DNA from 3 places in the Pseudoxanthomonas sp. UTMC 1351 genome. Region 2 is predicted to be linked to each of the others. Evidence: riboswitches for the same ligand, from Rfam matches in the RefSeq annotation. Region 2 holds a riboswitch; each other region holds the start of a gene.
The links. Region 2 has a riboswitch for cobalamin ahead of btuB (TonB-dependent vitamin B12 receptor). Riboswitches for the same ligand answer to the same signal wherever they lie in the genome.
Positions count from the first base shown of each region.

Region 1: it holds a riboswitch for cobalamin, as region 2 does, so the genes downstream of both, AB6O04_RS06575 (ribonucleoside-diphosphate reductase subunit alpha) here and btuB (TonB-dependent vitamin B12 receptor) in region 2, are expected to answer to the same signal.
Region 3: it holds a riboswitch for cobalamin, as region 2 does, so the genes downstream of both, metE (5-methyltetrahydropteroyltriglutamate--homocysteine S-methyltransferase) here and btuB (TonB-dependent vitamin B12 receptor) in region 2, are expected to answer to the same signal.

Region 1 covers NZ_JAVGJT010000008.1:138,106-144,812, forward strand. The annotation lists gene AB6O04_RS06565 (ribonucleotide-diphosphate reductase subunit beta) at 1-302, opposite strand, end outside; gene AB6O04_RS06570 (hypothetical protein) at 542-763, opposite strand; gene AB6O04_RS06575 (ribonucleoside-diphosphate reductase subunit alpha) at 786-3,137, opposite strand; cobalamin riboswitch at 3,438-3,660, opposite strand; gene AB6O04_RS06580 (response regulator transcription factor) at 4,109-4,885, opposite strand; gene AB6O04_RS06585 (isopeptide-forming domain-containing fimbrial protein) at 5,298-6,707, shown strand, end outside.
Region 2 covers NZ_JAVGJT010000014.1:126,959-133,665, reverse strand. The annotation lists partial or broken gene AB6O04_RS11695 (DEAD/DEAH box helicase) at 1-805, shown strand, start outside; gene queD (6-carboxytetrahydropterin synthase QueD) at 1,001-1,354, shown strand; gene AB6O04_RS11685 (phasin family protein) at 1,727-2,119, shown strand; gene bioD (dethiobiotin synthase) at 2,577-3,245, opposite strand; gene AB6O04_RS11675 (GAF domain-containing protein) at 3,389-3,874, shown strand; gene AB6O04_RS11670 (TfoX/Sxy family protein) at 3,871-4,254, shown strand; cobalamin riboswitch at 4,397-4,734, shown strand; gene btuB (TonB-dependent vitamin B12 receptor) at 4,848-6,707, shown strand, end outside.
Region 3 covers NZ_JAVGJT010000008.1:130,647-137,353, reverse strand. The annotation lists gene metE (5-methyltetrahydropteroyltriglutamate--homocysteine S-methyltransferase) at 107-2,383, opposite strand; cobalamin riboswitch at 2,576-2,819, opposite strand; gene AB6O04_RS06555 (FAD-dependent oxidoreductase) at 3,044-4,615, shown strand; gene AB6O04_RS06550 (hypothetical protein) at 4,612-5,163, shown strand; gene AB6O04_RS06545 (SDR family oxidoreductase) at 5,642-6,707, shown strand, end outside.

The DNA of each region.
Region 1 (6,707 bases), on a different contig from region 2:
CGCGACAGGTACATGCGCGCCTCGGGGGCATTGATGTGCTGGTACAGGTTGAGCACCAGATTGTTGGAAACGATGGAATCACCGGTGGCAAAGAACGCGATCAACCGTTCGATCAGATGCCGTTCGGCGGGACCGAACTTGTGCTTCAGATCGTTGGTGTCCAGCGCGAAGTCCACTTCCTCCACGGTCCAGGTGTTGCGGATGGCATTGCGGTACATCTCGTAGAACTGCGGGTAGCGCATGGGGCGCAGCGTCAGTTCGAAACCGGGGTCGAGGAGCAGTTGGCGGGGTTGGGTGGACATGGATGCAAGGTTCTCGTTGTTTCCTTCTCCTTCAGGGAGAAGAGCCTGCCCCGTACTCGATACGGGGTGCCCCGCAGGGGCGGATGAGGGTGTGGCGAGGGCAATGGCGGTGAACGATCGTCACTCCGCCGTACCCTCACCCCAACCCCTCTCCCGGAGGGAGAGGGGCTTATGCCGTTTGGTCTGACGCGTCCCTGCGTCTCCGATGGTTCTGTTCTTTTCCAACTAGCGTGCGCCAGTCAACGCACGTAACGATCACGAACATGACGGGTAATGAACGTACTCAAGCCTTTCCCCGCGGCCGCCAAGCGTTTCATCTTGGCCACGTTGGCGGTGCCGGCACTCGCGTTGCTGTACTCGTAAACTCGATCTGAGTCGCGGAACTTCACGAATATGGATGTCGGCGTGGTCCGATAAGCCTCCACGCCGGTGTCGTCTCCCTCGTGACGGTACCGCTTCATCACAACCTCCGAGACATTCAACTCATTGGCAGGCCTCGCACGCTTCCGGATTCTCCAGCGAACAGGCGATGGCTTCCGACGGGGTGTATTCCGGCGGCGGCGCTACCGCCGAGGCTTGGCCCACCGTGGTCTTGGCGATCTTGGTGGCCGGACGCGAGCGCAGGTAGTACGTGGTCTTGATGCCTTTCTTCCACGCGTACATGTACATGGACGACATCGCGCCGATGTTCGGGCTTTCCATGAAAAGATTCAGTGATGCCGACTGATCGATAAAGGCGCCGCGGTCGGCGGCCATGTCGATCAGCGAGCGCATGGGGACTTCCCAGGTGGTCCGATAGATATGGCGCAACGCTTCCGGGATCTGCGCGATGCCTTGAATGGAACCTTCGGCCTGTTTGATGGCATCGCGGACTTCCGGTGTCCACTGGCCCAGCTTCTTCAGTTCTTCCACCAGGTAGCGGTTGATCTGCAGGAAATCGCCGGACAGGGTTTCGCGCTTGAACAGGTTGCTGACCTGCGGCTCCACGCATTCGTAGCAGCCCGCGATCGACGCGATGGTGGCGGTCGGCGCAATGGCGATCAGCAAGGAATTGCGCAGGCCATGTTGTTTGATCCGCTCACGCAACGCGTCCCAGCGCTCCTGGTTTTCCGGCTTCACGCCCCAGGCATCGAACTGCAGTTCGCCATCGACCGCACGCGTATCGCCGAAGGACGGGTGCTTGCCGCGTTCCTGCGCCAGCTCCACCGAGGTTTCCAGTGCATGCAAGTAAATGGTCTCGGCGATCTTCGCCGACAACGCGCGCGCTTCATCGCTGTCGAAAGACAGCCGCAGCTTGAAGAACACATCCTGCAATCCCATCACGCCCAAACCGACCGGGCGCCAGCGCAGATTGCCGCGGCGCGCGGATTCGATGGGGTAGAAATTCAGATCGATCACGCGATCCAACTGGCGAACCGCCAAGCGAACGGTTTCGGCCAGCTTGTCGAAATCGAAATAGCCACGGCCACTGTCCGCATCGCTGTCGAAATGCCGGCCAAGATTGATGGAACCCAGATTGCAGACCGCCGTCTCTTCGGCCGAGGTCACTTCCAGGATTTCGGTGCACAGGTTGGACAGATGGATCACGTTGCCGGCGCGCAGCGTCTGGTTGCTGGCGCGGTTGCACTTGTCCTTGAACGTCATCCAGCCGTTGCCGGTTTGCGCCAGCGTGCGCATCATCCGGCCGTAGAGCTCGCGCGCCTTGATCGACTTGACCGCCTTGCCCTGGGCTTCGGCTTGTTCGTAGGCGCGCTCGAATGCGTCGCCATACAGATCGGTGAACTCCGGCACCACGCGCGGATCGAACAGCGACCAGTCGGCGTCGGCTTCCACTCGTTTCATGAACAGGTCCGGCACCCAATTGGCCAGATTGAGGTTGTGAGTGCGGCGCGCTTCGTCGCCGGTGTTCTCACGCAGCTCCAGGAACTCTTCGACATCGGCGTGCCAGGGTTCCAGGTACACGCAGGCCGCACCCTTGCGCTTGCCGCCCTGGTTCACCGCCGCCACCGAGGAATCCAGCGTCTTCAGCCACGGCACGATGCCGTTGGAATGGCCGTTAGTGGATTTGATCAGCGAGCCGCGCGAACGCACCCGCGTATAGCTGACGCCGATGCCGCCGCTGAACTTCGACAGCTGCGCGATGTCGCCGTACTTCTGATAGATGGATTCCAGCGAGTCCTGCGGCGAATCCAGCAGGAAGCAACTCGACAGTTGCTCGTGCGTGGTGCCGGAGTTGAATAGCGTCGGCGAACTGGGCAAGTAGTCCAGGTTGCCCATGCGCCGATACAACGCCAGAGCCTCGGGTACGTCTTCGCTCAAGGCGCAGGCGATGCGCAGGAAGAACTGCTGCGGCGTCTCGATGACCTTGCGTGTGTGCGGGTGGCGCAACAGGTAGCGGTCGTACAGCGTACGCAGCCCGAAGTAATCGAACTGCAGATCTAGCGATGCGTCCAGCGCATCGTTGAGCTTGCGTGCATTGGTCTGCACGAATCCGAGCAGGCGCTCGTTGATCAGTCCGACCTCATGGCCGCGCGTGATCGACTGCGAGAACGCATGGATTTCCTGTCCCGTCACTTCCTTGGTGATGTAGCCCGCCAGCAGGCGCGCGGCCAGGCGGCTGTATTCGGGTTCCTCGGCGGTCAGCAGCGCGGCGGTACGGATGGACAACTCGTCCAGTTCGCGCGTGCTGGCGCCGTCGTACAGACCGGAAATGGTGCGCGTGGCGACGCGCATCGGGTCGATGGCGTGCAGCCCTTCGCAGTTGCGCTGCACCGCGCGGACGATCTTGTTCAAGTCCACCGGTTCGCGGCTGCCGTTGCGCTTGGTCACGCTCATCGCGGTAGCGGTGGGCGGCGGCGTCAGCAGGAATGTACTGTTGACGGCGTCATTATTGGCGGACGGGTGTTCGCCAGCGGCGACCGCCACGGTGGCCGCATCGGTCTGGGACAGGGTCTGATTCACGGGTTTTCCTCCATGCGATGCACGCAGCGGCCCGTCCCTCGCAGGCAGCGCAGGGCCGGTGGATCAGCAGGATGGGAAAGCGGCGTCGCAAGGTCAGCGACAGCGGAGATTCCGCAGCTGGCCTGCTTCACCAGCCATCTCCCCCCGGAGATTCCGCGGCCGGCACCGCGCGGTGTGCTTCGCGCGGCTGTCGGCAGGTCTTCGGACTCGTGGACGCGGAAAGCCTCTGCTTTCCTCCTAGCCCGCCGCTTCCCAAGGTCCGTGCCTCAGTGCCAATGGCGAGTTCGTTTCCACATACCGCTGCGGGGCAGTGCCGGAATTGGCTCTTTCAGAGCCGTACCGGCTTCCCTTTTCATCCAGCGGTGTGGCCGCTGGAACCGACGGGCACAACATAGTGGGGTGTCACCTATCAGTCAACACCAAATGTAGTGTGGAACCTATGTGTTGTTGGCTGTGGTGGTTTCACGGGTGAGTTGCCGCCTAGACGACGCGTGTCATAACCCGAAATAAGAAGCCAAAGGGCTCGCGGCGGGACGCCGCTTCGCGCCCTGATAGTCGCGCAGTGAACACGATCAAGAACGCGCCGCAGCGCGTCCGGATGGCGAACGGCGGGCTTCGATCGCTCTTCGTTCTTATCGCGATCTGACGGGAAGAGCTCGCGGCGGGACGCCGCTCCTACAAAGGCAAATGCCCTTTCCCTTGATCCTGTAGGAGCGCCGTCTCGGCGCGAGCTCTTCGCTTTTGTCGCGATCTGACGGAAAAGCTCGCGACGGGACGCCGCTCCTACAGGTATGAGGCGGATGGATCACGATCAACCGGTCAAAACGTCGCACCCACCGCGAAAACTAACCCGAAGTCAGCACATACCCCGTGCCACGCACCGCGCGCAGGGGGAAATCCTCCCCCGATAACTTGCTGGCCTTCTGACGCAGGCGGTGGACAATCACTTCCAACCGGTGCGGATCGAAGTCGTAGATGTTGTGGGTGAAGCGGGCGATGAGCTCTTCCCTGGATATAACGTTACCCGGGCGGGCAATAAGCGGCTCGATCAGGATGCGTTCGTTGCCGGTGATGTGGATCCGCGCGCCGCCGGGCGATATCAATGCCCAGCCTTCCGGATCCAGGCGCCATGCCCGTGCGGACTCGACCGCGGCCTGCGGCGCATGGGAAGCCATCTGCCTTCGCAGCACACTGCGAAGCGTGGCCGCCAGCAGTTCCATGTCGACCGGCTTGAGCAAATAAGCATCCGCACCGTCGTCCAGTCCTTGAACGTACTGCGCCTTGGTGTGCCCGCCGCCAGTCAGCACCACGATGCCCGCATCGGTCGCTTCGCGCAGATTCCGGCTCAGCGTGAAGCCGCTTTCGTCGGGCAAGCCGATGTCCACCAGGAACAGTGAAAAGCGCTGGGTAAGGACAGCGCGATACGTCTCCTTGGCGCTTCCCACGCCCACCACGTTCCTGAAGCCGCAATCGCGCAACCCAGGAATCAGGATCTGGTCCCGCATCTCTTCGTGGTCTTCGACCACCAGGATGCTCTGCTGGTGAACCGTTGCGTTGTCTTCCCGTTGCGTTCGCCGCGCCTGGCCGAACCGCGGGGCTGCGCCATCGCCTTTGTCGCGCACATGACCTCTGATGAGGCCGTGCGTTCCGCTGCCGCACGTGTCCTGCAATTTGACCCTTCTCAAAACACTTTCCCCTGTGGATCGATACGTACGCACGTGTCGAATCGCCCGCCTCTCGTTTCTCTTCCGAGTAAACGCGAATACATGAATGAGAGTCTTCCGAGATTTTCTGAGCGTGTAATCCCAACTACTGGTTGTTAGCTTGTGGTGAAAGAGATGTAAGCACAAGGGGAAAGCCGTGTGCTTGCCCTCTCGGATTTCAAGAATCCTACCGCCGTCTCAAAGTTGAAGCGCGATGACTCGCGGCGGGGCTCTGCGTGTTCAACAAAGTCAAAAAGCCAGGATGGGCAGCTGAATGAAGCAGGCAATCAACACGAGTAGCACGTCGAATTCACGCGCGACGTTCAGCTGCGTGAATTCCCGAAACATACTCGCCAATCTACCTGGCTTTCTATTGTGTTTGACGCTGTGGCTGCTCTGGGCGCCCGCGGCTTTCGCGCAGACCTCGGTCGACAACGTGGCCCGCATCGCCAATCCATCGGGCGTGCCATGTACCGATGCGGCCACCAACCCGAACTGCGAACGCACCGACAATGCGGTCGTCACAGTCACGCCGCTGCCGACCATCACCACATCCAAAGTAGCGGACCCGGTTACCGACGCTACGGTTAACCCGGGCGACACCATTACTTACACAGTAAGCACGGTCGTAGCGGATGGTTCCACCACTGCTGATTTCCAACTGACGGACACGATAAGCACAGGCCTGGCATTCGGAACGATCGTTTCGCAAGCCCCGGCGTTCGCCGGCAGTTGCGCTGTCTCGGGACAAACGCTGACCTGTGCGTTGCCGTCCGACACGCCAGCAGGCACCTATGACGTCAGCTACACCGTTGCCGTTGCTGCCGGCGCTACCGGCACGGTAAGTAACCAAGTGGTGATTGCCGGTGGCGGCGATCCAGACCCCGTCTGCAATCCATGCAATACCCAGCACCCCATTGCGCCAGCGGTCGTTACGCGCGCGAAGACCAGTAATCCCGCGTCCGGCGCATCGGTGGAAGTCGGCGACGCCATCACCTACACACTGGCGCTCACCGTGGCCGGCTCGGCCACCACCCAGGTGGAGCAGCTGCAAGACACGCTGGGATCGGGTCTGACTTTCGGTTCCATTACTAGCCAAGCGCCGGAATTCGGTAGCAGCTGCGCCGTCGCCGGCCAGGCGTTGACCTGTTCTCTGCCCACCGGAGCGCTGCCAGGCACCTATAACGTGGTGTACACGGCCACCGTAGCCGCCGGTGCGAACGGTTCGGTGAGCAATACACTGAACGACTGCGCCGCGGTGGGTACGCCGTGCGGCACCAGCCATCTGATTTCGTCGGTGACGGTGGCCAAGTCGGCGAGTCCCGCCACGGGCGCATCGGTGGAGGTCGGCGACACCATTACCTATACGCTGACTTACACCGTCGCCGGCGGCAATTCCAAAGAAGTGAAGACGGCGAACGACCAACTCGGCGCCGGCCTGACCTTCGGCGCGTTGGGCACCATCAGCCATCCCAACCTGTTGAGCTGCACCGGCAGTTCGCCAATGGCGTGCACGCTGGAAGCGGACGCACCGGAAGGCACCTACACCGTTCAGTACACGGCAACGGTCGATAGCAGCGCCGCCAGCAGCGTTTCCAACACGGTGAGCGGCGTGACCTGCACAACGCCGAGCGGCTGCACCACCACACATCCTCTGTCTGCGGTCAGTGTCGCCAAGTCGGCCAACCCGGCCAACGGCGCATCGGTGGAAGTGGGCGACACCATCACGTACACACTGACT
Region 2 (6,707 bases):
GTTGGACGAAGCCGACCGCATGCTGGACATGGGCTTCATGCCCGCCATCAAGCGCATCCTGGCCAAGCTGCCCAAGCAGGGCCGCCAGACGCTGCTGTTCTCGGCCACGTTCGAGGAAAGCATCAAGCAGCTGGCGCTGGAGTTCATGCACAACCCGCAGCAGATCCAGGTGACGCCCAGCAATACCGTGGCCGACACCATCAGCCACCGCGTGCATCCGGTCGACGGCCACCGCAAGCGCGACCTGCTGCTGCACCTGCTGGCCGCCGATACCCGCGTGCAGACGCTGGTGTTCGGCCGTACCAAGCATGGCTGCGACAAGCTGACCAAGTTCCTGGAACAAAGCGGCATTCAGGCCGCTGCAATCCACGGCAACAAGTCGCAAGGCGCCCGCCTGCGCGCGCTGAAGGACTTCAAGGCCAGCCGCATCAATGTGCTGGTGGCGACCGACATCGCCGCGCGCGGTATCGATATCGACCAGCTGCCGCGCGTCATCAACTATGACCTGCCGATGGTCGCCGAAGACTATGTTCACCGCATTGGCCGTACCGGCCGCGCCGGCGCGCAGGGCGAAGCGATCTCGATCGTGGCGCAGGACGAAGCCAAGCTGCTGCGGGCGATCACCCGCATGCTGAAGCGCGACGTGGAAATCCGCGACGTGCCCGGTTTCGAACCGCAAACGCCGATCCGCTGGGGCAACAACAACCCCGCCGGCGAGCGTCCGGCCGGCAACCAGGCACCGCGCAAGCATGCCCGCCGTCCGCACTCCGAAGCGCCGCGTCACGCGCACGCCGGTCCGAAGAAGCACAGCAGCGGCGCGCGCGACGGCGCCCGCAAGCCGGGCGGTTTTCGCCAGGGTCCCCGCGCCTAAGTAGCGTCGCCTTGCCGCCCCTTTCCGTTCGCGGGGAGGGATGAGCGAAGGGTTTGAATCATGCGGTCGTCGTCACGCACATACGCGGGGCGACGGCCGTTTCGCCATACGCCACCTACAATACGCACCATGGATATCTTCAAGGTCTTCACCATCGAAGCCGCGCACCGCCTGCCGAACGTCCCGGCCGGGCACAAATGCGCGCGCCTGCATGGGCATTCGTTCCGTATCGAACTGCACGTTTCCGGCGACCTGGATCCGCATACCGGCTGGGTAATGGATTTCGCCGACATCAAGGCGATCTTCAAGCCGATCTACGAGCGGCTGGATCATCATTACCTCAATGACATCGAGGGCCTGGAGAATCCCACCAGCGAGCGCATCGCGGTGTGGATCTGGGAACAATTGAAGCCGCAACTCCCGCTACTGAGCGAAGTGGTGGTGCATGAGACTTGCACTGCGGGTAGTCGTTACCGCGGTTGATGGCACTTCTTGTGGGTCGATCGCTTTTGTAGGAGCGGCGTCCCGCCGCGAGCTTTTTCCTGCCAGATCGCGGTAGAAGCAAAAGCTCGCGCCGAGACGGCGCTCCTACAAAATCCGACGCTCGCCCATGCCTCCCTCACCTTCCTTACCTTCGTAGTAGCGGCGTCCCGCCGCGAGTTCTTCGGGCAGATCGCGATAGAAGCAAAAGCTCGCGCCGAGACGGCGCTCCTACAAGGGCGTTGGCCGTTGCAAGCGCTTGATTCTGAATAGGAACCTACCGTTCGTCGGAAGACCGTACGCCTGTTGTTGCATTGCAACAAATGTCTGTATATGCTGCGACGCAACATAACGGCAAATCCTCTGGAGTACGCCATGTCTGCCCAATTCAACGACACTTTCAGCACCTTCACCCATCAGTTCGCCGCTGCCGCTGCGCGCGCCAACCGACTGGCGCTTGAGAACGCTGAAGCGATCTTCGGCGTGCAGCTGAAGACCTTCGAAAAGAACATCGACGCCACCACCGCTTACTTCAGCGAATTGGCCGAAACCCACGACCTGGAAGCCTACAAGACCCTGTGGCCGAAGGGCCTGCAGGTCGCCAAGGACAACACCGAGCGCCTCGTCGCTGCCGGCCAGGAAGTGTTTGGCGTAAGCCTGAAGACCGGCGAAGCGCTGGGTCAGCTGGCCAAGTCGCAGATCGAGACTGTGACCGACAGCGTCCAGGCTTCCGTGGCCAAGGCGACCAAGACCGCCAAGGCCAAGTAAGCAGGAGCGCCGCCCCGGCGGCGTCCCGAAGGTAGGAGCGGCGTCCCGCCGCGAGCTTTTCCCCTGCCAAATCGCAATACCCAGCTTCAGCAAACCTGTTTAACGCACGGCTCCCCTCCCTCCGTGCGGCCGACCCGGCAGCCCCCACGCTGCCGGGTTTTTTATTGGGTGAAAAAAGATTCGTGGGTGTTGCAGCGACTTTCCCTTCTCCCACTGGGAGAAGGTGCCCGGAGGGCGGATGAGGGAATGGCAGTGACTCGCTAGTGGCGTTCGCTACAAACGGATACCTCATTCCCTCATCCGTCGCTGCGCGCCACCTCGCTTCGCGCCCCGGCCCTGCGTAGCACGCAGGGCATTCAGGCATGCACGACCCTATGGGTCGTAAGCCGCATGCCTTTATCCCAGAGGGAGAAGGGAAGCACTCCTCCCAGCATCCATACCATGCGCACAGCGCACGCTACATAACCGGTGCCAGGTACTGCGCCAGCACGCGTGAATCCGCCGCGCGCGCGTACGGAAGACGACCCCAGCACGGCACCGGCATTCGCGCTTTCAACAAGGCGAAGTTTTCGTCGCGGCGCTCCATTTGCGGGTCTATCTCGTTCGCGATCCAACCCACCAGCTTTGCGCCATCCGCCTGCACCGCGCGCGCGGTGAGCCGCGCGTGGTTGAGGCAGCCCAGGCGCATGCCGACCACCAACACCACCGGCAACCCCAGTGCCTCAACCAAATGCCTTTGGTCCAGCGTCGCGGTCAGCGGTGCCGCCCAGCCGCCGACGCCTTCCACAACGATCACGTCGGCCCGCGCACGCAGCCGTTCGAAGGCGGCGATGATCGGCTCCAGCGCGATCTCCACACCCGCTTCGCGCGCGGCGATCTCCGGTGCCAGCGGTTGCGGTAAGGCGTAAGGGTTCAGGTCGCCGTACGCCGGTATGGGATCGCTGGCGGACTGCAAGGCCAAGGCATCTTCGTTGCGCCAACCGTCCGTGGTCGCATCGCAACCGCTGGCGACGGGCTTCATGCCTACGGCGCGTAGCCCTTGGGCACGCATGGCGTGCAGCAAAGCAGTGCTCGCCATGGTTTTGCCCGCACCGGTGTCGGTGCCGGTGACGAAGACGCTATTCACTTTTCACCTTGCTGCGGGCAAAACCGTGCGTCCAGGGCTGCTTGCGTCCGTATTCCCACCATTACTGCGTTGTTCTTCCTATGCATCTGGTCATGATAAGACCGCGCACCGCCGGGCCATCCATAAAGGGCTAAAATCAAGCAATGTCATTCGCCAACCAGACTTTGACCGGCAGCAAGCCGGAACAGTACGCGCAGCTGCTAGCCCAGGCGCGCGCGCTGGTGGCCGGTGAAACCGACCGCATCGCCAACGCCGCCAATCTGTCGGCGCTGGCGTATCACTCGCTGCCGGATCTGAACTGGGTGGGGTTCTACTTCTACGACGGCAACGAGCTGGTGGTCGGTCCCTTCCAGGGATTGCCGGCCTGCGTGCGCATTGCCTTGGACAAGGGCGTCTGCGGTGCCGCCGCGCGTGCCCGCCAGACCCAACGTGTGGAAGACGTCGATGCCTTTCCCGGCCACATTGCCTGCGATGCGGCGTCGCGTTCGGAACTGGTGGTGCCGCTGGTGAAGGACGATCGCCTGATCGGCGTGTTCGATCTGGACAGTCCGCGCGTTGGGCGCTTCGACGAAGACGACCAGCGGGGCCTGGAAGCTATCGCCCAGGCATTTCTGGAATCGCTGACATGACCGTCAAGCTGCGCAATATCGGTCCTAAATCCGCCGCGTGGCTGCGACAGGTGGGCCTGCGAACCGGCGAAGATTTGGCCGCAGTGGGATCGGTGGAAGCCTTCATGCGCGTCAAGCGCGCCGGCTTTCGCCCCAGCCTCAATCTGCTGTACGCGCTGGAAGGCGCGCTGTTGGATTGCCATTGGCAGCAGTTGCCGGAAAACCGCCGCAGCGAGTTGCTGGTGGCCTACGACGCAGCCGCTGCGCTGCTGCCGCCCCCCCGTGGACGGCCCGCTGCCGCGCCGGTGACCACGACGCAGGGCTCTCATGATGACGAAGGCGCCGCGCCGTCCTTCGACATGTTCGATTCTCCCAGCGGCGGTAGCGACAGCGACGACTGAGCCAAGATATTACGTTGGCTGTCAGCCTGTCATAGCGGCAGTGTCGGCATGACCATCCTGTGGGAGGAGTTCATCCGCGCCTTTGTAGAGCCAAGCACGCTGAGCCGGGCAGGTTGTTTCCCGCATGGGCGCGTCTGCGCCTATAATCGCGGCGCTTCAAGGTGACCTGCTGGCGGATCTCGCCATCGGGTTGAAACGGGAAGCCGGTGAAGCCTTATAGATGCGGCACTCGCAAGAGTGCCCTCCATTTTCCCTCCCTTGCGCAGCGGGGGAGGGCAAGGGTGGGGGGAAAAACCGATTCGGCAATTTCAAGCCGAATTCGTTCCAAATCAACAAAGGCAATTCCGGCGCTGCCCCCGCAACGGTAAGCGAACCGTACCAAGGCAACCGCCACTGTGCGACGCACGGGAAGGCGCCAAGGTCGAGCGCGTCAGCGCTCATTCGCGAGCCCGGAGACCGGCCTTGGAGCTCACTGGTTGCGATGCGGAGGGCGTCGCGGCGTGCCGTGCGCCGCGTGCGCGCCGTTCGCTTCGTTTCCCTTTGTGCTGCAACTCCACGTTCCGCTATGCGCTTGTGCGCGATGGAGTTGATTCATGCCGTTCCGGTTTCCGGCTTTCCGTACCCTTTCTCTGGCCGTCGCGCTGGGCCTTCCCGCTGTTGCGGCTGCGCAAAGCGGCGACAGCACTACCGACCTGGACGAAGTGATCGTCACCGGCACGCGCACCGAAGTCTCGGTGAAAGACAGTCTGGTGCCGGCCCAGGTGATCGGCCGTGCCGAGATCGAGCGCAGCCAGGCACGATCGCTGTCGGAACTGCTGCGCGGCCGCGCCGGTATCGGCTTCTCCAATCAGGGCGGTCTGGGCAAGATCACCACGCTCAATCTGCGCGGTACCGAATCCGACCATGTGCTGGTGCTGATCGACGGCGTCCGTGTGGGCTCCGCCACCGCCGGCCTGCCCGCGTTGCAGGACCTGCCGATCGACCAGATCGAACGCGTGGAAATCGTGCGCGGCCCGCGCTCGAGCTTGTATGGATCGGAAGCCATCGGCGGTGTGATCCAGATCTTCACCCGTCGTGGCGGCAAGGGCTTGTCGCGCAGCTTCCGCGTTGGCGGCGGCAGCAACAACCTGCGCGAAGCCAGCGGCGGTTTCAGCTATGGCGGCGAACGCGCCTGGTTGGGCGCCAATGCGGCTTATCAGAAGACCGACGGCATCAACGCCTGCCGCGGTTCCGGAACGCTCTTCAAGGGCTGCTTCACTGACGAACCCGACCGCGATGGTTACCGCAACGTTTCGTTGAACGTCCGCGGCGGCGTGCGCTTCGATGAGGCATGGACCTTGGAAGGCAGCTTCCTCAACGCTGACGGCGAGAACGAGTACGACGGCAGCTTCGTCAATCGTTCGGAAACCCTGCAGCAAGTGATCGGCGGCAAGTTGCGCTACGCGCCTTCGGACAAGTTGAACGTGGTGCTGTCGGTGGGCCGCAACAAGGATCACTCGGACGACTATCTGGACGAACTGTTCATGGGCGTCTTCCAAACACGCCGCGACATGGCGTCGTTGCAGGCCGACTTCGGTCTGGCGGAAGGGCAATTGCTGACTGCCGGGCTGGACTGGCAGGACGACGTGGTGAAGAGCGACACCGAATTCACGGGCACCAGCCGCGACAACAAGGCCGGCTTCGTCGAGTATCAGGGCACATTTGGCAAGCACCAACTACAGGCCAGCCTGCGCCAGGACGACAACGAACAGTTTGGCGATCATGCCACCGGCAGCCTGGGTTATGGCTTGTCGCTGGGCAAGGGCCTGAAGTTGACCGCCAGCTACGGGACCGGCTTCAAGGCGCCGACGATCAATGATCTGTACTACCCGTTCTTCGGCAATCCTGACCTGAAGCCGGAATCGTCCAAGAGCTTGAACGTAGGCGTCGCGCAGTACGCGGATAGCTGGAACTGGACGTTCAACGTGTTCGAGAACCGCGTGGACGATCTGGTGTCCTACGACTCCAGCATCTTCCTGCCGAACAACATCGACAAGGCACGCATCCGCGGTGCCGAATTCACCTTCGATACGCAGATCGCCGGCTTCGAAATCTCCGCCCAGCTGAGCCACGTGGATCCACGCAACCGTACGCGCACCACGCCCACCGGCACGGATAACCTCAACTACGACAACCTGCTGGCTCGCCGCGCGCGCAACAGCGGGCGCATCGATATTGATCGCCGCTTCGGTGATTTCCGCATCGGCACCACCTTCGCCGGCGCCAGCCACCGCTACGACGATGCCGCCAACCAGATGCGCCTGGCGGGCTACGGCACGCTCGACTTGCGGGTGGAGTACGCGATCAACGATGAGTGGACGTTGCAGGCGCGCGCCAACAATGTGTTCGACCGCGAATACGAAACCGTCGCCTGGTACTACCAGCGCGGCCGCGAGTATGGGTTGAGCCTGAGG
Region 3 (6,707 bases), on a different contig from region 2:
CCGGCTGACTAGAGGCATGTCCTTGTGGGAGCGACGTAAGTCGCGACGGAAGCATCCGGATGCTTCCGTCGCGACTTACGTCGCTCCCACAGAAAGGTTGGCTTGCCTAGGCGGCCCGCATTGCCTTGGCCGCCGATACCATCGCCACCAGCGCGGCTTCGGTTTCCGGCCAGCCGCGGGTTTTCAGGCCGCAATCGGGGTTCACCCATATCTGCTCCGGCGCCAGCACTTCGCGGGCCTTCTGCAGCAGCGCGCGCATTTCGCCGTCATCGGGAATCCTGGGCGAATGGATGTCGTAGACGCCGGGACCGATCTGGTTCGGGTAACGGAATTTCACGAACGCCTCCAGCAACTCCATGCGCGAGCGCGAGGTCTCGATGGAGATGACGTCGGCGTCCATCGCGGCCACGGCTTCGATGATGTCGTTGAATTCCGAATAGCACATATGCGTGTGGATCTGGGTTCCGTCGGCCACGCCCGACGCGGTGATGCGGAAGCATTCCACCGCCCACGCCAGATAGGCGGACCAATCTCCGCGCCGCAGCGGCAGGCCCTCACGCAGTGCCGGTTCATCGATCTGGATGACGCCGATACCCGCGGCCTCCAGGTCGTTCACTTCATCGCGCAATGCCAGCGCGATCTGCCGGCAGGTGTTGGCACGCGCTTGATCGTCGCGGACGAATGACCATTGCAGCACGGTCACCGGACCGGTCAGCATGCCCTTCATCGGCCGGCTGGTCAGCGATTGTGCATGCTGCGTCCAACGCACCGTCATGGAAGCCGGGCGCTGCACGTCGCCGTAGATGATCGGCGGCTTGACGCAGCGCGAGCCGTAGCTCTGCACCCAGCCGTTGCGGGTGAAAGCGAAGCCATCGAGCTGCTCGCCGAAGTATTCCACCATGTCATTGCGTTCGAATTCGCCGTGGACCAGCACGTCCAGACCGATCTCTTCTTGCACCTGGATGCAGCGGGCGATTTCGGTGGCAATGAAGGCGTCATAGTCCCCATCCGACAGCTTTCCCGCTTTGTTCTGCGCACGCGCCTGCCGGATCTCCGGCGTCTGCGGGAATGAGCCTATCGTCGTGGTCGGATAAGCCGGCAACTTCAACCATGCGTCCTGCCGCGCGCGGCGTACGTCGTGAGGCGATGCACGCCGGGATGCATCGCGGTCCAATCCGGCCAAGCGCGCCGCCACCTCGGGGCGATGTACGCGTGGCGAACGCCGGCGCCGTTCCTGGCGTTCACGCGCCAGCGCCAGCGCCGCGTCAGCGCCCACCACACCGTCCAGAGCGTCGGCAAGTGTACGTAGTTCTTCCAGCTTCTGCCGTGCGAACGCGAGCCAGTCGCGCAGTTCGGCATCCAACCCGGTTTCGCCGCTGGCGTCGATCGGGACGTGCAACAACGAGCACGAAGGCGCCAGCCACAGGCGATCTTCTCCGACATGGCCTTGCGCGTACTTCGCCAGGATCAGCGCGTTCTCCAGGTTGGCGCGCCAGATATTGCGGCCGTCGACCAATCCCGCCGACAGCACGCGTCCCTTTGGCAGCGCTTTCAATACGTCGTCCAGCTGATCCAGGCCGCGCACCAGGTCGATGTGCAGGCCGTCGACGGGAAGCGTTGCGGTCAGAGAGAGATTGTCCGCCAGCTTGCCGAAGTAGGTGGCCAGCAGCAGTTGCGGCCGCCCAACACCAGCCAGCGCCGCATAAGCCGTGCGATACGCGGCCTGCTCGGCGACGCTCAGATCCAGCACCAGGCAAGGCTCGTCGATCTGCACCCACTCGGCACCGGCGCGCTTCAACTTGGCCAGCAGCTCGGCGTACACGGGCAACAGCCTGTCCAGCAGTGCCAGCGGATCGCTGCCATCCACGGTCTTGGACAACCGCAGAAAGCTCACCGGACCCAGCAGCACCGGTCGAGCGCGATGGCCTTGCGCAACAGCTTCCAAGAACTCGGCGATGGGTTTTTCGCCGCGCAGGCGGAAGGTCTGCTGCGCGTGCAGTTCCGGCACCAGGTAGTGATAGTTGGTGTCGAACCACTTGGTCATCTCCAGTGCCCGCAGATCGACACCGTCCTTTTGCCTGCCGCGTGCGAGCGCGAAATAGCCCGCCAACGGATCGGCATCGGCCAATGCGCGATAGGCGTCGGGAATGGCGTCGAACAGGAACGCGGTGTCCAACACGTGGTCGTACAGCGAAAAATCGTTGCAGGGCACGGTGTCCGCGCCCGCCAGCTGCTGCAGGCTCCAGTGGCGCTGCCGCAGCTGGCGCGCGGTATCCAGCAGTGCCTGGTCTTGCGTATCGTCTTGCCAGTAGGCTTCCAGTGCGCGTTTCAGTTCTCGCTTGCCGCCGATGCGCGGAAAGCCGAGCGTGGTCACTTGGGTCATGGTGCGTTTCCTCATGCGTTTTTCGGATGAGGAACGAAGGAACGGCGCGCTGACCGAATCACCGCGCAACGACCTTCGCCCCCGCGGGCGAACCGGAACCGCTTCGGCAACGCACAGGGAATCGCCAGCGGACAGTTGCACGCGGGCGTTCCCGGTGCTTCCCCTCGGAAGTTCCAGGTCAAACGGAAGATCGTTGGATCCTCCGGTCGGGGCAGGTCTTCGGGCTCATGGACGGCGCGTTGCGCTGGTGCGAAACGCGGACCTACTGTTCGCCGCTTCCCGATCCGCGAAGACCAGTGCAATTGGCGAAGTTCGTTTCCAAATACCGCTGCGGGGCAGCGCCGGAATTGGACCTTGCAGGCCCGCACCGGCTTCCCTTTTAATTCCATCTCTACATCCTGATGAAGAGATGGAAGCCTCGACAGGCGCAAGCTACGCCGCCTGCACGCCGGCGTCAAGCGCTTGATGTGCTGGTGTTGGTTCATCCTTTTGTAGGAGCGGCGGGACGCCGCTCCTACGAAAGAATTTGCATAGAACGAATTTCGCAGTAGCCATCCGTGGCGACCAGCACCGTCTTCGGCATTCACTTCTCTTCCACGCCGCGTTGCGCACTGTGGCGCTGCCAACACATCGATAAGCACACGCCTTCGGAAAACAGTGATGGCGTTCGCCTGGGAGGTAACAACGATGACGACGGCGCGCACGCTTCCTGTCTGGGGTTCGTTGACTGGATTCACGGAGGCGCACTTTGTGGACACACCGCCCGTGGGGCAACAGGACGTGGTGATTATCGGAGCGGGCATCGCCGGGCTGAGCACCGCGGTGTGCCTGGCGCGTGAAGAAAGACAGGTCACGGTGATAGACCGCCAAGGGCTGGGCGAAGGCGAAACACTCCGTACGACGGCGCACTTGGCGTCGGCACTGGACGATCGCTTCTACCAACTGGCACGTTGGCATAGCGAAGCCGGTGCGCGGCTGGCGGCGGCCAGTCACGTCGCGGCGATCGATTGGATCGAAGACATCGCGGCATCGGCGCTGCGCGATTGCCGGTTCCAGAGAGTGCCCGGTTATCTGTTCTCGCATGACGGCAGCTGCAAGCCGCTGCAGCAGGAACTGCGCGCCGCGCGCCGCGCCGGTTTACGCGTCGACTATTTGGAAGACGGACTGCCGGAACTGCCGGGTTTCGGCCCGATCCTACGATTCGAAGACCAGGCTCGCGTCGATATCGGCGGCTATTTGCTGACGCTGGCGGAAACTGCGCAAGCGGGTGGTGTGCGGTTCCATCGCGCTCATGTCACCGAAGTGAATGGCGGTGCTTCGCCAACGCTAGGCCTGGGTACCGGCGGGCAGTTGACCGCGGCCGCCGTTGTAGTCGCCACCAATGTGCCCTTCCATGAAACGGTTTCCCTGCATACCAAGCAGGCGGCGTACCGAACCTACGTGGTGGCTGGGCGCGCGCCGCGAGGCGCCGTGCCCGATGCGTTGATATGGGATGACGGCGACCCTTATCACTACGTGCGCGTGCACGACCGTGGCGATGACCCGAATGAGGTGATGGTCATCGTCGGCGGTGAAGACCACAAGACCGGCCAGGAAGACGACCCAACCGCTTACGTCCGCCTGCAGGAATGGACGCGCGAGCGCTTCCCCGCCGTCGCCGAATTCACCCATGCCTGGTCAGGCCAGATCATCGAACCTGCCGACGGCCTGGCGTTTATCGGACGGGACGCAGGAGGCATGGACAATGTGTATGTCGCCACTGGCGATTCCGGCAATGGCATCACCCACGGCACCATCGCGGGATTGTTGATCAGCGACTTGATTCAAGGCCGCGAAAGTCCTTGGACCGAGCTGTACGACCCGCGCCGCAAGATCGTGAAGAGCGCTGGCGAATGGATGCGCGAAAACGCCAACGTGGTGCTGCAGTATCGTGATTGGATCGCGCCGGGCGACCAGCAGCGGCTGGATGAATTGGCGCTGGGCAGTGGCGCGGTGATTCGGCGTGGCTTCCACCGCGTGGCGGTCTATCGCGATGGCGATGGCGTGCTGCATGCCTATTCCGCGCGCTGCACGCACCTGGGCTGCGCCGTGCGCTGGAGTACCGCGGAAAAGTCGTGGGACTGTCCCTGCCACGGCTCGCGCTTCGATGCGGTCAGTGGAAAGGTGCTCAACGGGCCGGCGGAGGCGCCGTTGGCATCGTTCGAACTGGAAGACGCCGCCATCGCTTCGTGATCGACGCGGTGATCGAAGCTTCGCCACCCATGCTGATTTACGGCGGCTATCTGCTGTGGCTGCTCGCTGGCGCGGCCGATTTCCTGTGTCATCGGCGCACCGATCTTCCGCATACCTCAGGACTTGCGGAATCGTGGATGCATCTGCTGCAACTGGCCGTCATCGGCTCCGGTTTGGTGCTGTGGTTGGCATTGACGCCAAGCTTGTTGTTGCTGTCGATCGAACTGTTGCTCGTGACCGTGCACGCGGTGTTCGGTTATGTAGACACACGGCGGGCCTTTGGTCGCCGCGTCATTTCCCCGGTCGAACAGCACGTGCACAGCATCTTGGATATGGCGCCCATCATCGCTTTCGGGATCCTGTTGGGGTCGGAGTGGTCGACGGCCTGGCAGCGCGGGTGGACGCTCGCGGCGCGGCAGCCGCCTTTCTCGCCCGCGGTTTGGATGTGGGTGCTGGCACCGGCGCTGCTGCTGTGCGTTCTGCCGGCACTGCTGGAATTCCGCGCCGCCTGGTCGGCGCGTGGACGGAGGCTTCGCCATGCATGGTGAACCGTCCAGCGCGTCGTTGCCGCGCCAGGCTTGCCGCCCACAACCCAGCGGCGAAGGCGGTATACGTCAGCAGCATTCCGCGCGCCGAGAGATGCCGGTCGAAGCCAGGATTCAGCCGCGGAGGAACGACGTAGTAGTCCACCACGTAGGCAATGGCGGCTGTCGCGGCCGCTTTGCTCGCCAGCATCGGTGCCGGCTGATTTCTGCCCGTCGCAAGTTCATACCAACACGCCCAGAAAACCGACATGGCGTGATGAATCGTGTAACCGGCAGCGGTATGGTTCAGCGAAGGGCGGTGCTTATGCTTCGCCGGCTCGCCCCAGATCCAGTGGCTGGTCGCGTTGGTGCCGCTGCTGGCCGCACCGGTCCGGCGATGGCTTAGCCAGGAGATAACCGCCGTGGACAATACGCTCGCCAACGATCCCGAGATGCACGCACGCCGCAGCACCGTCCGCCAACCCGCGATGGGAGACAGCCGATGCGCATCCTGGTGATCGGCGCCAGCGGGCTGATTGGCAGGTCGTTGGTCCGGCGGCTGGTGGAGGCGGGACATGCGGTGGTCCTGGGCGTGCGCAACGAAGGCAAGCTTGAAGCGACGACCGCCGCACGCTTTGACGGCCTGCCGACAGTTCATGCCGACTATGCACGACAGACCACGGCCGAAGCCTGGCGGCAGCGTTTGAAAGGCATCGACGTGGTGGTCAATGCAGTCGGCATCTTCCGCGAACAAGGAAATCAAACTTTCGATGCACTGCATGTGAAAGCACCCGTCGCCTTGTTCGAAGCCGCCGTTGCAGCGGGCGTTCGCCGCATCGTGCAGATCTCGGCGCTGGGTGCGGATCCGCAATCGCCGTTCGCATACTTTTCTTCCAAGGGGCGCGCCGATGCTGCATTGGCGGCGCTGCCGATCAGTTCCGTGGTGCTGCGGCCTTCGCTGGTGTTCGCACCCAATGGCGCCAGCAGCCGTTGGTTCATGCTTTTGGCGGCGCTGCCACTGACCCCGCTGCCCGGCAGTGGAAGACAGCCTATTCAGCCCGTGCATCTGGATGATCTCTGCGAGGCAACGCTGCGTCTGATCGAAGGCGCTCGCGGCATTGGTAACGGCGATGGCGGCGGTGCGGCGATCGAAGGCGTGGTCGATGTCGTCGGCCCGGCCCCGTTGCCCCTGCGCGCCTACCTGGCCGCGCTGAAGCGCCGTCTCTGCTTTGGCGGGTTTTTCGTTTCTATTCCGCAGGCACTGGCGGTAGGCGCGGCGCGCCTGGCATCGTACTTTCCCAACACGGTCATGACACCCGAGGCGCTGCGCATGCTGGAGCGCGGCAATACCGCCGACCCGCAACGGTTCACCACGGCGCTGGGGCGCACACCGCGACCGGCGGCGGACTTCCTTGCCGACGATCAAGTCCCTGCCCTGCGCCGACAAGCTCAGTTGTCCTGGTTGGTACCACTAATGCGCTTCACAGTGGCGGCAATGTGGCTGGTCACTGCCTGGGTGTCGCTGTTCGTCTATCCGCATGAAGCCAGCCTGGCGCTGCTGGCGCGTA